One region of the Diaphorobacter sp. JS3051 genome, then DNA from elsewhere that is predicted to be linked to it. Evidence: predicted binding sites of a transcription regulator. Region 1 holds the regulator's gene; the other holds the start of a gene.
What was found. Region 1 encodes sigma-54, which starts transcription at its own class of promoters, with help from an activator protein. Its sites were predicted from a motif close to TGGCANGNAANCTGCTTT; they were not measured.
Positions count from the first base shown of each region.

Region 2: adh (aldehyde dehydrogenase) is a predicted target of sigma-54. The motif match lies at 5,064-5,081, and genes of this name have one in related genera.

Region 1 covers NZ_CP065406.1:2,355,654-2,362,921, reverse strand. Annotated here, with positions in the region: gene argS (arginine--tRNA ligase) at 1-1,372, shown strand, start outside; gene I3K84_RS11310 (SPOR domain-containing protein) at 1,385-2,011, shown strand; gene I3K84_RS11305 (thiol:disulfide interchange protein DsbA/DsbL) at 2,070-2,720, shown strand; gene lptA (lipopolysaccharide transport periplasmic protein LptA) at 2,894-3,553, shown strand; gene lptB (LPS export ABC transporter ATP-binding protein) at 3,577-4,329, shown strand; gene I3K84_RS11290 (RNA polymerase factor sigma-54) at 4,382-5,959, shown strand; gene I3K84_RS11285 (thioesterase family protein) at 5,963-6,406, shown strand; gene I3K84_RS11280 (class I SAM-dependent RNA methyltransferase) at 6,403-7,268, shown strand, end outside.
Region 2 covers NZ_CP065406.1:1,020,086-1,027,353, forward strand. Annotated here, with positions in the region: gene upp (uracil phosphoribosyltransferase) at 1-279, shown strand, start outside; gene I3K84_RS22485 (AI-2E family transporter) at 363-2,855, opposite strand; gene I3K84_RS04890 (Na/Pi cotransporter family protein) at 3,135-4,850, shown strand; gene adh (aldehyde dehydrogenase) at 5,140-6,663, shown strand; gene adhP (alcohol dehydrogenase AdhP) at 6,759-7,268, shown strand, end outside.

The DNA of each region.
Region 1 (7,268 bases):
TGGCTACCAGCCGGCGCGCGGCGAGAAAGTCCTGGTGGAGTTCGTCTCCGCCAACCCCACCGGCCCGTTGCACGTCGGTCACGGCCGCCAGGCCGCCATCGGCGACGCCATCAGCCATCTGTACGCCACCCAGGGCTGGAGCGTGCACCGCGAGTTCTATTACAACGACGCGGGCGTGCAGATCGACACCCTCACCAAGAGCACGCAACTGCGCGCCAAGGGCTTCAAGCCGGGGGATGACTGCTGGCCCACCGACGCGGACAACCCGCTGGCCAAGAATTTCTACAACGGCGACTACATCCAGGACATCGCCGACGCCTTCCTCGCCAAGGCCACCGTCCAGGCCGATGACCGTGCGTTCACGGCCAATGGCGATGTCGAGGATTACGAGAACATCCGCCAGTTCGCCGTGGCCTACCTGCGCAATGAGCAGGACAAGGATCTGCAGGCCTTCAACCTCCAGTTCGACCAGTACTACCTGGAGTCCAGCCTCTACGCCAACGGCCATGTGGACGCTACCGTGCAGCGCCTCGTCGCCAACGGCAAGACCTACGAGCAGGACGGCGCGCTGTGGCTCAAGTCCACCGACTACGGGGACGACAAGGACCGCGTCATGCGCAAGCAGGACGGCACGTACACCTACTTCGTGCCTGACGTGGCCTACCACATCCAGAAGTTCCAGCGCGGCTTCACCAAGGTGGTGAACATCCAGGGCACGGACCACCACGGCACCATCGCGCGCGTGCGCGCCGGCCTGCAGGCGGCGGACGTGGGAATCCCCCAGGGCTACCCCGACTACGTGCTGCACACCATGGTGCGCGTGGTGCGCAATGGCGAGGAGGTCAAGATCAGCAAGCGCGCCGGCAGTTACGTGACGCTGCGCGACCTGATCGAGTGGACCAGCAAGGACGCGGTGCGTTTCTTCCTGCTGTCGCGCAAGCCCGACACCGAATACACCTTCGACGTCGACCTGGCAGTGGCGCAGAACAACGACAACCCCGTGTATTACGTGCAGTACGCCCATGCGCGCATCTGCTCGGTGCTGCGCGGCTGGCGCGAGGACTACGACGTGGCCGCGCTGCGCGATGTGGACCTGTCGCCGCTGGAAGGCCCGCAGGCCCAGGCGCTGATGCTGCTGCTCGCCAAGTATCCCGAGATGCTCACCGCGGCCGCGGCCGGCAATGCGCCGCACGACGTGACGTTCTACCTGCGCGACCTGGCTGCCGCCTACCACAGCTATTACGACGCCGAGCGCATTCTGGTGGACGACGAGACCGTCAAGCAGGCGCGGCTGGCGCTCGTCGCGGCCACGGCGCAGGTATTGCACAATGGATTGGCGGTGCTGGGCGTGTCTGCGCCAGCCAGAATGTAAGTGACCACTGATATGAAGAAACAGCAACGCGGCGGCACCATCGTGGGCTTCATCCTCGGGGTGATCGTGGGCCTGGGAGTCGCGCTGGCCGTGGCCGTGTATGTGACCAAGGTGCCCGTGCCCTTCCTGAACAAGAGCACGCCGCGTGCGTCCGAGCAGGACGAGGCCACGAAGAACAAGAACTGGGACCCCAACGCGCCGTTGTACGGCAAGAACCCTGTGCGCCCCGCTGCGCCGGCTGCCGCTCCCGCGTCCGACACCGCGACCGCCGCAGCCCTGCCTGCGTCGGGTCCGCGGGCGGCGGCCAGCCGGCCCGGCGCGGCACCGACGTCGGCCGACCCGCTGGGCGACCTGGCCCGCGCCAAGGCCAACGCGGCGCCCGCTCCCGCGACCAGTGCCGATCCTTTCGAATACTTCGTGCAGGCGGGCGCGTTCCGCACCCAGCAGGATGCCGATGCGCAGCGCGCCAAGCTGGCCATGCTGGGCTGGGAGGCGCGCGTCAGCGAGCGTGAGCAGAACGGCCGCACGGTGTTCCGCGTGCGCGTGGGCCCGTTCGGCAAGCGTGACGACGCCGAGTCGCTGAAGGAAAAACTCGATGGCGCGGGGGTGGAGTCCGCGCTGGTCCGGGTGCAGCGCTGAACTTTTGCCCGCGCTGGCGCTCACAACCCTCCATGCTGTCCAGGAGTGATCCCAACCTATGAAACGCCGTGAGTTTTCTCTGACCGTCGCCTCCGCGGCCACCGCCCTGAGCCTGCCGCTGGCGGCGCCCGCATTGGCGCAAGGCCGCCAGTTCAAGGAAGGCAAGGACTACGTCAAGCTGGGCAAGCCCGTCGCAACCGAGGCACCTGCCGGGAAGATCGAGGTCATCGAGTTCTTCTGGTACAGCTGCCCGCACTGCAATACGTTCGAGCCTTCGCTGGAGGCCTGGATCAAGTCGGCGCCCAAGGACCTGCACATCCGCCGCGTGCCCGTGGCGTTCAATGCGAGCTTCGTGCCGCAGCAAAAGCTCTACTACGCGCTGGAAGGCATGGGCAAGCTGCCCGAGCTGCATGCGAAGGTGTTCCGTGCGGTGCACGTGGAACGCCTGCCGCTGAACAAGGACGAGCTGATCTTCGACTGGATCGGCAAGCAGGGCGTGGACGTGGCGAAGTTCAAGGAGGTCTACAACTCCTTCACCGTATCCAACCAAGTGCGTAAGGCGTCGCAGCTGCAGGATGGCTACCAGGTCGAAGGCGTTCCCTCCATGGGAGTGGCCGGCCGCTACTACACCGACGGCACCATGGCGGGCAACATGCAAAGCGTGCTGCAGGTGGTGGAGCACCTGGTTGGCGTAGCGCGCAAGGGCTGAAGCGCCCCGCCGCCACCAGCGACAAGCGCGCCTACGGGCGCGCTTTTTTCATGCCTGCGCACCGGTTGGCGCGGCGGCATGACAGCCGGTGGCAGGCCTGTACGGGTTGATGCGATCCACTGCGGCGGCGGCGCGCTTGCGTCAGTACAATGACCGCAAGATTCGTGCCCTCTATGAGAACCCGATTGCCCTTCCTCCTCCTGTCCCGCGCCGCAGCGCTGGCCCTGGCGCTGGCCGCATCGCCGCTGGTGCATGCCGAAAAAGCCGACCGCAACAAGCCCATGAACATCGAGGCCGATGCCCTGCGCCACGATGAGCTCAAGCAGACCAGCGTTTTCACCGGCCGTGTCGTCATGACCAAGGGCACCATCGTGCTGCGCGGCGCGCAGCTGGAGGTGCGCCAGGATGCCGACGGCTTCCAGTACGGTGTGGTGACGGCCGAGCCGGGCAAGCGCGCTTTTTTCCGGCAAAAACGTGACACCGCGCCGGGCGCGCCCGACGAGTTCGTCGAGGGCGAGGGCGAGGTCATCGAATACGACGGCCGCGCCGACGTGGTGAAGCTCATCCGCCGCGCCGAGCTGCGCCGCTACCGCGAGGCCACACTGACCGACGAGCTGGCCGGCGCCCTCATCGTCTACAACAACCTCACGGACGTGTTCACCGTGGACGGGCAGAAGACCGCGCCCGCCGGCGCCACTGCCGGCACGCCGGGCGGCCGGGTGCGGGCGGTGCTCGCGCCCAAGGAGCCTGCCTCGGGCACCAGCGCCACGCCGCCCGTGCGCACCGAGCCGCCCGCGCTGCGTACCAGCCCCAGCCTGGACGGCGCAAAGTGAGCGCGGCCTTGGACGATGCGCGCATGAGCGAAGGCGTCAGCCGCCTGGAGGCGCTGCACCTGGAGAAGTCCTACGGCAGCCGCAAGGTGGTCAAGGACGTGTCCGTGGTCGTGCAAAAGGGCGAGGTGGTGGGCCTATTGGGCCCCAACGGCGCCGGCAAGACCACGTCGTTCTACATGATCGTCGGCTTGGTGCGCAGCGACGGCGGCCGCATCAGCATCGACGGGCAGGACGTGACGGACATGCCCATCCACCGGCGCTCGCGGCTGGGCCTGTCGTACCTGCCGCAGGAAGCCTCGATCTTTCGCAAGCTCAATGTCGAAGACAACGTGCGCGCGGTGCTGGAGCTGCAGACCGACGAGGCCGGCCGCACCCTGCCGCGCGCCGAGGTGGAGCGGCGCCTGACCGCGCTGCTGCAGGAGCTGCGCGTGGACCACCTGCGCAAGTCGCCTGCACTGGCGCTGTCGGGCGGCGAGCGCCGGCGCGTGGAGATCGCGCGCGCGCTGGCCACGCAGCCGCGCTTCATCCTGCTGGATGAGCCCTTTGCCGGCATCGACCCGATCGCCGTGATCGAGATCCAGCGCATCATTGGCTTTCTCAAGGCGCGCGGCATTGGCGTGCTGATCACCGACCACAACGTGCGTGAGACGCTGGGCATCTGCGACCACGCCTTCATCATCAGCGACGGCCAGGTGCTGGCTCAGGGTACGCCGTCGGACATCGTCGACAACGCGGAAGTGCGCCGGGTGTACCTGGGCGAGCACTTCCGCATGTGAGAGTGATGGGCGACCACGGCGCGATGCAGGACCAGACAGTGGGTTGCAGGCCATGAAGCCCGGCCTGTCGCTGCGCGTCTCGCAGCACCTGGCGCTCACACCGCAGTTGCAGCAGTCGATCCGCCTGCTGCAGCTGTCCACGCTGGAGCTGGCCCAGGAGGTCGAGCAGATGCTCGACGAGAACCCCTTCCTGGAGCGCACGCTGGAAGAGGCCCCGCGCGAGGAGTTCGGCCTGGCCCAGGCCGATGCGCCGGTGAGCGAGCAAGACCGCGAAGCCGAAGATGCTATTTATTCAGGAGCTGTCAGCGCAGGACAGGAAAGCGCTACAAGCCAAAATGATGCAGAAACCTCCACCGCCGAATCCACGGCCGAACCCGCGGACTGGGAAGGCGACGGCTCGGTAGACCTGGCGCCCGACGACAGCGAGTGGGGCGGCGACGCTCCGGCACGCAACGGTGCCGGCGCGGGGAGCGACGACGAGGTGGACGCCACCGAGCTGGCCCGCAGCCAGGAGTCGCTCACGGCCTTCCTGCACCGCCAGGCGCTGGCGCTGCGCCTGTCCGAGCTGGACATGGCCGCGCTGCGCTTCCTCATCGAATCGCTGAACGACGACGGCTACCTGGACGAGTCGCTGCAGGACCTGGCCGCCAGCCTGGCGGGCACCGAAGACCCCGAGCAACTCGATGAATTGGTGCACCGCTTCACAGTCGCGCTGCGCCTGCTGCAAAGCCTGGAGCCCGCGGGCGTGGGCGCGCGCGGCCTGGCCGAATGCCTCACGCTGCAGCTGCGTGCGATGGACCAGGACGAAGAGGGCGACCCCGACGTGATCCAGGCCGCGCTGGCCATTTGCGGCCAGCCGCTGGACCTGCTGGCCAAGCGCGACGTGCGCCGCCTGGCGCAGGCCTGCGGCACCAGCGAAGAGCGCACGCGTGCCGCGATGGCCTTGATCGCACGGCTGGAGCCACGCCCGGGCAGGCGCTTTGCCGACGTGGACCGCAACATCATCGTGCCCGACGTGATCGTCAAGAAAACTGGCCGCGGCGGACAGCAGAACTTCAGCGTGCAGCTCAACCCGGACGTGATGCCGCGTCTGCGCGTGCACGACATCTACGCCGGTGCGTTGCGCGGCGGCCGTGGCGAAGGCCACCAGGCGCTGCAGGCACGGCTGCAGGAGGCGCGCTGGTTCATCAAGAACATCCAGCAGCGTTTTGACACCATCCTGCGCGTGTCGCGCGCCATCGTGGAGCGGCAGAAGAACTTCTTCGTGCATGGCGAACTGGCCATGCGCCCGCTGGTGCTGCGCGACATTGCCGATGAACTGGGCCTGCACGAGTCCACCATCAGCCGCGTGACCACCGCCAAGTACATGGCCACGCCGCAAGGCACCTACGAGCTCAAGTATTTCTTCGGCTCGGGGCTGGGCACCGAAACCGGCGGCAACGCCTCCAGCACGGCCGTGCGCGCGCTCATCAAGCAGTTCATCGCGGCCGAGAACCCGCACAAGCCGCTGTCGGACAGCCAGATCGCCGAGATGCTCAAGGAGCAGGGCATTGAATGTGCGCGCCGCACCGTGGCCAAATACCGTGAGGCGCTCAAGATCGCCCCGGCCAACCTCCGCAAGGCACTTTGAACCATGGCACGCGTCGTCTTTGACCTTCCCCCGCACTTCGGCTTCAGTACCGAGCTGCAGATCTACATCAGCCATGTCAACCAGGGCGGGCACCTGGACAACGCGCAGTTGCTCAGCCTCGTGTCCGAGGCGCGTGTGCGTTTCTTCAAGTCGCTGGGCTACCCCGAGGCCGACGTGGCGGGCCTGTCCACCGTGGTGGGCGACATCGTGGCGCAGTACAAGTCCGAGGCGTTCCACGGCGAGACGCTGCGCGTGGAGATGACGCCGCAGGATTTCAACCTCTACGGCTTCGACCTCGTCTTCCGGATGACCGAGAAGAGCCAGGGGCGCGAGATCGCGCGCGGCAAGACCGGCATCGTCTTCATCGACCGGGCGGCCCGCAAGCCCGCACCCATTCCTGAATCCGTGCTCCAGCCATTGCTGCAGCGCGCAGCACAGCCGCAATGAACCAGCTTCAACTCTTCTTGCCCTGCGCCGCTGGCGTGGAGGGCTATCTGGCCGACGAGGTGCACAGCCTCACGGGGCTGGCCGGGCAGGACCTGCTCGTGGGCCGCGCGGGCGTGCTGCTGCGCGCCTCGTGGCGCGATGCGCTGCGCCTGAACCTGCACAGCCGCCTGGCGCAGCGCGTGCTGGTGCAACTGGCCGAGCGGCCCTACCGCAACGAGGACGACATCTATGCCGCCGCGGCCGACGTGGCCTGGGAGATCTGGTTCACCCCGCGCCAGAGCTTCAAGGTGGAGGTGACGGCGCAGCACAGCCCGCTCAAGAGCCTGAACTTCGCCGCGCTGCGCGTGAAGGATGCCGTGGCCGACCGCTTCCGCGCCAAGGCCGGCGTGCGCCCCGACGTGCAGACGCAGTGGCCCGACGTGCGCGTGCACCTGCACCTGACCAGCGACCGCGCCCAGATCTACATCGACACCTCGGGCGAACCGCTGTTCAAACGCGGCTGGCGCGAGGACAAGGGCGACGCGCCGCTCAAGGAAACGCTGGCCGCCGCCATGATCGCCGCCACCGGCTGGGACCCGCATGGCGAGCAGCCGCTGCCGCTGTACGACCCCTGCTGCGGCAGCGGCACCGTGGTCATCGAGGCCGCGCAGATCGCCTGCCGCATCGCGCCGGGGCTGCAGCGGCGCTTTGCCTTCGAGAAGCTGTTGCCGCACCAGGCGCATGTCTGGTCTGCTATCAAGGAAGAAGCTTCCAGCGCCGTTACCGCGGCTTCGGTGCCGATTTTTGGCAGCGACGTGTCGCACCGCATGGTGGACTTTGCCCAGCGCAATGCCGCGCGCGCCGGCGTGGCCGACGCGGTGCA
Region 2 (7,268 bases), 1.3 Mb from region 1:
ATGCCCTCCGAGATGGCAGAGCGCGACATCATCGTCGTGGACCCGATGCTGGCCACCGGCAACTCCGCCGCCGCGGCCGTCGCGCGCCTCAAGCAACTGCAGCCGCGCTCGATCAAGTTCGTGTGCCTGCTGGCTGCACCCGAGGGCGTGGCCACGCTGCAAAAGGCCCACCCCGACGTGCCCATCTACACCGCCGCCATTGACCGCGAACTCAACGATCACGGCTACATCCTGCCCGGCCTGGGCGATGCGGGTGACCGCATCTTCGGCACCAAGTAACGCGCTGGCGACAGGGCCTGCCCCGGCCCTGGCCGCGCCGGTCGCTCCTACTTCAGACCATTTCGGACGATTTCGGACGTCGGCTACTGCGGCACCACCTGACCCACCGTGGCCGATGGCGCGGCCTGACCCGCGGGTAGCGCCGGTCCGCCCGCGGCCTGGGCGTCGCGCCAGCCGGCCATGAGGTCATTGGCCATGGCCTGCAGCAACCGCTTTTCCCGCTCATCGAACGTGCGCGGCGCGGTGTCCATCAGGCACAGCGTGCCCAGCGCATGGCCCGCCGCGTCGCGCAGCGGAACGCCCGCGTAAAAGCGCAGACCCTGCTCGCGCAGCGCCGGATTGCCGGCAAAGCGCGCATCCCGCGCAATGTCGGGCACCACCAGCGACCGCTGCCGCGCCACCACATGCCCGCACAGCGACAGGCCGCGCGGCAGGCCCTGGCCCGCCGAGCAGGCCTGCCCCCCGCCGGCCGACAACGGGCCGTGCGCACACAGCGTAACCTGCCGCTCGCGATCCACCAACGACACCATCGCCAACGGTACGTCGAAGATGTCGGCCGCGCGCTGGGCCGTGTGCTGGCACAGCTGCTGCAGCGCGGGGCTGTCCAGCACGCCGCTGGCCTGCAGGGCGCGCAGGCGAGCCTCGTCGTCCGCGGGAATGGGCGCGGGGGTGTAGGCGCCTTCCACGCTGGCGCCCTGCAGCTGCGCCACCTGGGCCAGGGTTTCCTCCAGCGACAGGGCCAGCGCGTCGGCGCCCAGTTGGGCACTCAGCTCGTCCTGCGGCTGGGACTGCACCCCACCCCACAGCGCCAGCACGATGTGCACATGCGGCCAGCGGCGCTTGAGCCTGCGGCACAGGTGCCGCGCGGCGGCGGTGGGCTCGGGCGCGAGCCACACCACGCAGACCACGCGCACGGCGTCCAGGTCCAGGCCATCCAGATGTTCGGCGCTCATGGCGCCCTCCACGCGCGCCAGCGCCGGGCAATGCTGCAGCGACAGCGCATGCGCCAGCATGCGCGCCGCGAACAGATCCACCTCCCACTTGCCGCCCAGGCACACCACCGGCTCCTGCGCAGCGGCGTCGGGCACCGGGTACTGCTCCTCCAGCTCGTCCAGCAGCGCGTCCATGCCTTCGACCAGGCGCAGGCGGTGCTCAGGCGTGGCCACCTGCGCATGGTCGCCCACGGCCATGCGCAGCACGGGCACGCCCACCTGGCCGTAGAAAGCGGGCACGGCGCCCTTCAGGGCCTCGATGCGGGTGGTGCTCAGCTCGATGGCCTCCGCCGCGTCGCCCGCCAGCAGTCGCTGGTAGATGCGCGTGGGCTCGTCCAGCACCGGCCGGCTGCCCAGCAGCACCTCCAGGAAGGCCAACTGCGGCAGGTAGCGGCCGATCACCAGCAGGCACACGGTGAGCGGCGTGGACATGATGAGCCCCACCGGCCCCCACAGCGCCGCCCAGAAGGTGGCCGCCACGATGAGCGACAGCGCCGACAGCCCGGTGCTGGAGCCATACAGCCAGGGCTCGATGACGTTGTTGCTCACCAGTTCCAGCAGCACGATGAGGCCCAGCGTCCACAGCACCAGGTCCCAGCCCGGGTCCACCGCGAAAGCGAGGGTGAGCGGAAACGCCGCGGCGATGAACGGCCCCAGGTAGGGCACGAAGCGCATCACCGCGGCCAGCGACCCCCACAGCACGGCACCGGGCACGCCGATGAGCCACAGGCCCGCCGCCATGGGGATGCCGTAGCTCACGTTGACCAGCAACTGCATGGTCAGGTAGCGCGTGATGCGGTCGCCCGCCTCGTCCATGGCATCGGTGGCGCGGTGCAGATTGCCCCCCCACAGGCGCAGCAGGCGGTCGCGCAGATCTACCCGGTCCAGCAGGATGAAGATCACGAACACCAGCACCAGGCCCGCCTGGGTGAGCGGCCCACTGACCGCCGAGAGCGCGGCCATGAGCTGGTTGGCGGGCGACAGTACGGGCGGCTGCACCTGCACCTTTTGCACCGCCGGCGCGCGCGCGGCACCCGACAAGGCGGGTGCGGCCGCCTCCACCTCGCGCTGCACGATGTCGAAGGTGCGCTTGGCGCCGTCGAACATGCCGGGCGCGCGCAACTCCTGGCGCAGGCTGCGCAGCTTCTTGCGGATGGTGCTCTGGTAGGAGGGCAGCTGCGCGCTCAGCTCGCGCGCCTCGTTACCCACGAACAGCGCCCCCACGCCCAGCACCATCAGCATGGCCATCACCACCGCGATGACCGAGGGCAGGCGCGGCAGGCCCATGCGCTTGAGCTGCGCCACCAGCGGCTCCAGCACGAAGCTCAGCAGGAACGCCAATGCCAGCGGCACCAGCAGCGTACGGCCGAAATACAGGCCCGCGACCACCAGCGCCGCGATCACCAGGCCGATCATGAACCGCAGGCTGGGCACCGTGGCGTCCATGGCCGTGGCGGTGTGCACGGTGCGCTGCGGCGGATAGCCCGAAACGGTGGCGCCGCGCGCCGCCCCCGCATCCCTGGCCGGCCTGGAATCGGTCGGCTCCTGCGGCCCGCTGTTGCCCATGGCGTTGTCCCCTTGCATCGCTTCTCGAAGTCGTGTCCGGCGCGTATTGTCCGCTGCGCGGCCCCGCGGCCCTGTAGGCGGCAGCCGCCACAGACTGCACGCGGGCGGACGACTGACAGCGCACGCCGTGCACCGCGCCGCCCGTAAGGCGCTCCACACTACCGATCAATGACCTAAAATAGCCCCAGCGCGCTTGTAGCAAGCGCGAGCAGCTATCAAAATAAAAGCGCCTCTGCCGCACCGCCCCGTCGGCACGCACCTACCGGTCTACCCGAACAAAACCACCGCGCCGCCGCCTTGACCGCCACCGCCACTCCCCTGATTGCCGCCGGCACCCTGCTGGGCGGCATCGGCCTGTTCCTGCTGGGCATGACCATGCTGACCGACGGGCTCAAGCTGGCGGCCGGGCGCGCGCTGGAGCGCATCCTGGCCGCCTGGACGCGCACGCCGCTGCACGGGCTGGTGACCGGAGTGGCACTCACGGCGCTGGTGCAATCGTCCACCGCCATGACGGTGGCGGCCATCGGTTTCGTCAATGCGGGGTTGCTGGGCTTCAGCTCCGCGCTGTGGGTGGTGTTCGGCTCCAATCTGGGTTCATCGGTCACCGGCTGGCTCGTCGCGTGGCTAGGCTTTGCGGTGAAGGCCGATGCCTTCGCCCTTCCGTTCATCGGCATCGGCATGGCGCTGCAAATCACCGGCAGCGGCACGCGGCGCGGGGCGCTGGGCCAGGCGGTGGCGGGGTTCGGCGTGCTGTTCCTGGGTATCGAACTGCTGCGCCAGGGCTTCACCGGGCTGGATCCGCAGGCGCTGCCACCGCTGTCCAGCGACCTGCCGGGCCTGGCGCTGGCAGTGCTCATCGGCCTGGGCATGACGGTGGTGCTGCAGGCCTCGTCGGCCACGCTGGCGGTGGTGCTCACGGCCGTGGCGGGCGGCTCGCTGGCGGTGGAAGTGGGCGCGGGCGTGGTCATCGGCGCCAACGTGGGCACCACGCTCACGGGCATCCTGGCCGCCATCCACGCCACTTCCAACGCGCGGCGCCTGGCGGCGGCACACGTGCTGTTCAACGTGGTGACGGCCGCGGCGGCCCTGGCGCTGCTGTCGCCCCTGCTCGCGGCCATCCATCATCTGGGCGTATGGCTCACGGGTGAGGGAGACGCAGTGACGCAGCTCGTGATCTTCCACACCGCGTTCAACCTGCTGGGCGTGCTGCTCATGTGGCCGCTGTCGGGGCCGCTTGCGCGCTTTCTGCTGGCACGCTTTCGCTCGGCGGACGAAGACGTGGCCCGTGCGCAGTTCCTGGACCACAACGTGGCCGCCGTGCCCGCGCTGGCCCTGCAGGCGCTGCGCCGCGAGATGGCGCGCGTAGGCCACCTGGCACTGCAGCTGGCGTCGGATGCCACCCGCATGGCGCCCGTCGCCCTGCCCTGGCAACCGGCCGGCGCACAGGCCGCGAGCCAGCTCACGCGCCAGTTGCAGGCGCTGGAGCAGCTGCAGCAGCAGGTGGGCGCGTTTGTGAGCGACGTGAGCCGCCAGCCGCTATCGCGCGACGTGGCCGACCAGATGCCCGAGCTGCTGCGCATTGCGGGCTACTACGACACGCTGGCGCGTGTCATGCACCAGGTGGGCCAGCAGGCGCTGCGCGTCACGCACCCCGCAACGGTAGCGCCCACCACGCCCGAAGGCCACCCCCTGGCCGCGCTGCCCCTGGCCTTCACCGCGGCGCTGGATTTTTTTGCCGCCGCCGATCCCAAGGCCCACGACCTGGACCAGGTGAACACCGCACACACCGTGTTCGACGCGGCGTATGAAGCCGCCAAGGCCGCCGTGCTGCGCGCGGGTGCCCAGGGCTTGCTGGAAGTGACGGCCGTGCACGAGTGGACGGGCCTGCTGGGCGACCTGCGCCGCGCCGTGGAACAGGCCCACAAGGCAGCGCAGCATCTGGCAGCCCTGCCGCGTCTCAAACCCACCCCGCCCGCCAACGGCCCCACAGGCGGCACACCCGGCGCCGAGTGATCCGCGGGAGTAGATCAGGCAAAAGCGCCTAAAACTCCCTCGCATACTGCGCTGGCAGCTATATAAAGCATAGCAATCTGAGCACATCCGTACGGCTGCACCCCCAACGGGTGTTCCGTCATGGGCCGACGCACTGTTGCGTTATGGCACACGGCTGCGCCGCTGCGGCACAGCCGCGGCACGCCCCACCGCCCCTCCCCTCTGCAGCCGTTCTGGCACGGCGCTTGCACTGAGGCACTGCCGCCGCCGCATCGGTGGCATTCCTTCACAAGCACTCAGGAGACACCACATGAACATGGCCGAAATCGCCAGCCTTGGCATCGCCAACCCCTACAAGCAGCAGTACGGCAACTACATCGGCGGGCAGTGGGTGGCGCCCGTGGACGGGCAGTACTTCGAGAACATCTCGCCCATCAACGGCCAGAAGTTCACGGCCGTGCCGCGCTCCAACAGCAAGGACATCGACGCCGCACTGGACGCCGCGCACAAAGCCAAGGCCGCGTGGGGCCGCACCTCGACCACCGAGCGCGCCAACATCCTGAACCGCATCGCCGACCGCATGGAAGCCAACCTGCTGCAGATCGCCGTGGCCGAGACCATCGACAACGGCAAGCCGCTGCGCGAGACCATGGCAGCCGACATTCCGCTGGCCATCGACCACTTCCGCTACTTCGCCGGCGCCGTGCGCGCGCAGGAAGGCGGCATCAGCGAGATCGACGCCGACACCATCGCCTACCACTTCCATGAGCCACTGGGCGTGGTCGGGCAGATCATTCCGTGGAACTTCCCCATCCTGATGGCGGTGTGGAAGCTCGCCCCCGCGCTGGCTGCGGGCAACTGCGTGGTGCTGAAACCCGCGGAGCAGACGCCCGCCTCCATCCTGGTGCTGATGGAGATCATTGGCGACCTGCTGCCGCCGGGCGTGGTCAATGTGGTCAACGGCTTTGGCCTGGAGGCCGGCAAGCCGCTGGCCTCCAGCAACCGCATCGCAAAAATAGCCTTCACGGGCGAGACCACCACGGGCCGGCTGATCATGCAGTACGCCAGCCAGAACATCATTCCCGTGACGCTGGAGCTGGGCGGCAAGAGCCCCAACATCTTCTTCGAGGACGTGATGTCCGCCGACGACGGCTTCTTCGACAAGGCGCTGGAAGGCTTTGCGATGTTCGCGCTGAACCAGGGCGAGGTCTGCACCTGCCCCAGCCGCGCGTTGATCCAGGAATCGATCTACGAGCGCTTCATGGAGCGCGCGCTCAAGCGCGTGGCCGCCATCCAGCAGGGCCACCCGCTGGACAAGAACACCATGATCGGCGCCCAGGCCTCGCAGGAGCAACTGGAAAAGATCCTTTCTTACCTGGACCTGGGCAAGCAGGAAGGCGCCCAGTGCCTCATCGGCGGCGCGCGCAACACCGCCCTGGGCGGCGACCTGGCCGGCGGCTACTACGTGCAGCCCACGGTGTTCAAGGGCCACAACAAGATGCGCATCTTCCAGGAGGAAATCTTCGGCCCCGTGGTCTCGGTGACCACCTTCAAGACCGAAGAAGAGGCGCTGGAGATCGCCAACGACACGCTCTACGGCCTGGGCGCGGGCGTGTGGAGCCGTGATGGCGCGCGCGCCTTCCGCATGGGCAAGGGCATCCAGGCCGGGCGCGTGTGGACCAACTGCTACCACCACTACCCCGCGCACGCCGCGTTTGGCGGCTACAAGCAGTCGGGCATCGGCCGTGAGAACCACAAGATGATGCTGGACCACTACCAGCAGACCAAGAACCTGCTGGTGAGCTACACCCAGCAGCCGCTGGGCTTCTTCTAAGCCCATACAGCGCCCCCACTGGCCGTCCCAGCGGGGGCGGCTGGTGCACGGGGGCTCCCCTTGCGTTCATTTGCACAGAGAAGGAGGTTTATCCCATGCCAGCCAAGACAATGAAAGCCGCCGTGGTCCGCGAGTTCGGCAAGCCGCTGACGATCGAAGAGGTGCCCGTGCCCACCCCCGCCGCCGACCAGATCCTGGTGAAGATCGAGGCCTCGGGCGTGTGCCACACCGACCTGCACGCCGCCGAGGGCGACTGGCCCGTCAAGCCCAATCCGCCCTTCATCCCGGGGCATGAGGGCGTGGGCTTCGTCGCCGCCGTGGGCGCCAACGTCAAGCATGTGAAGGAAGGCGACCGCGTGGGCGTGCCCTGGCTGCACTCGGCCTGCGGCTGTTGCACGCACTGCCTGGGCGGTTGGGAGACGCTGTGCGAGTCGCAGAGCAACACGGGGTATTCGGTCAACGGCGGTTTTGCCGACTACGCGCTGGCCGACCCCAACTACGTGGGCCACCTGCCGAAAGACCTGGGCTTCGTGGACATCGCCCCCGTGCTGTGCGCCGGCGTGACCGTGTACAAAGGCCTGAAGGTGACCGACACCAAGCCCGGC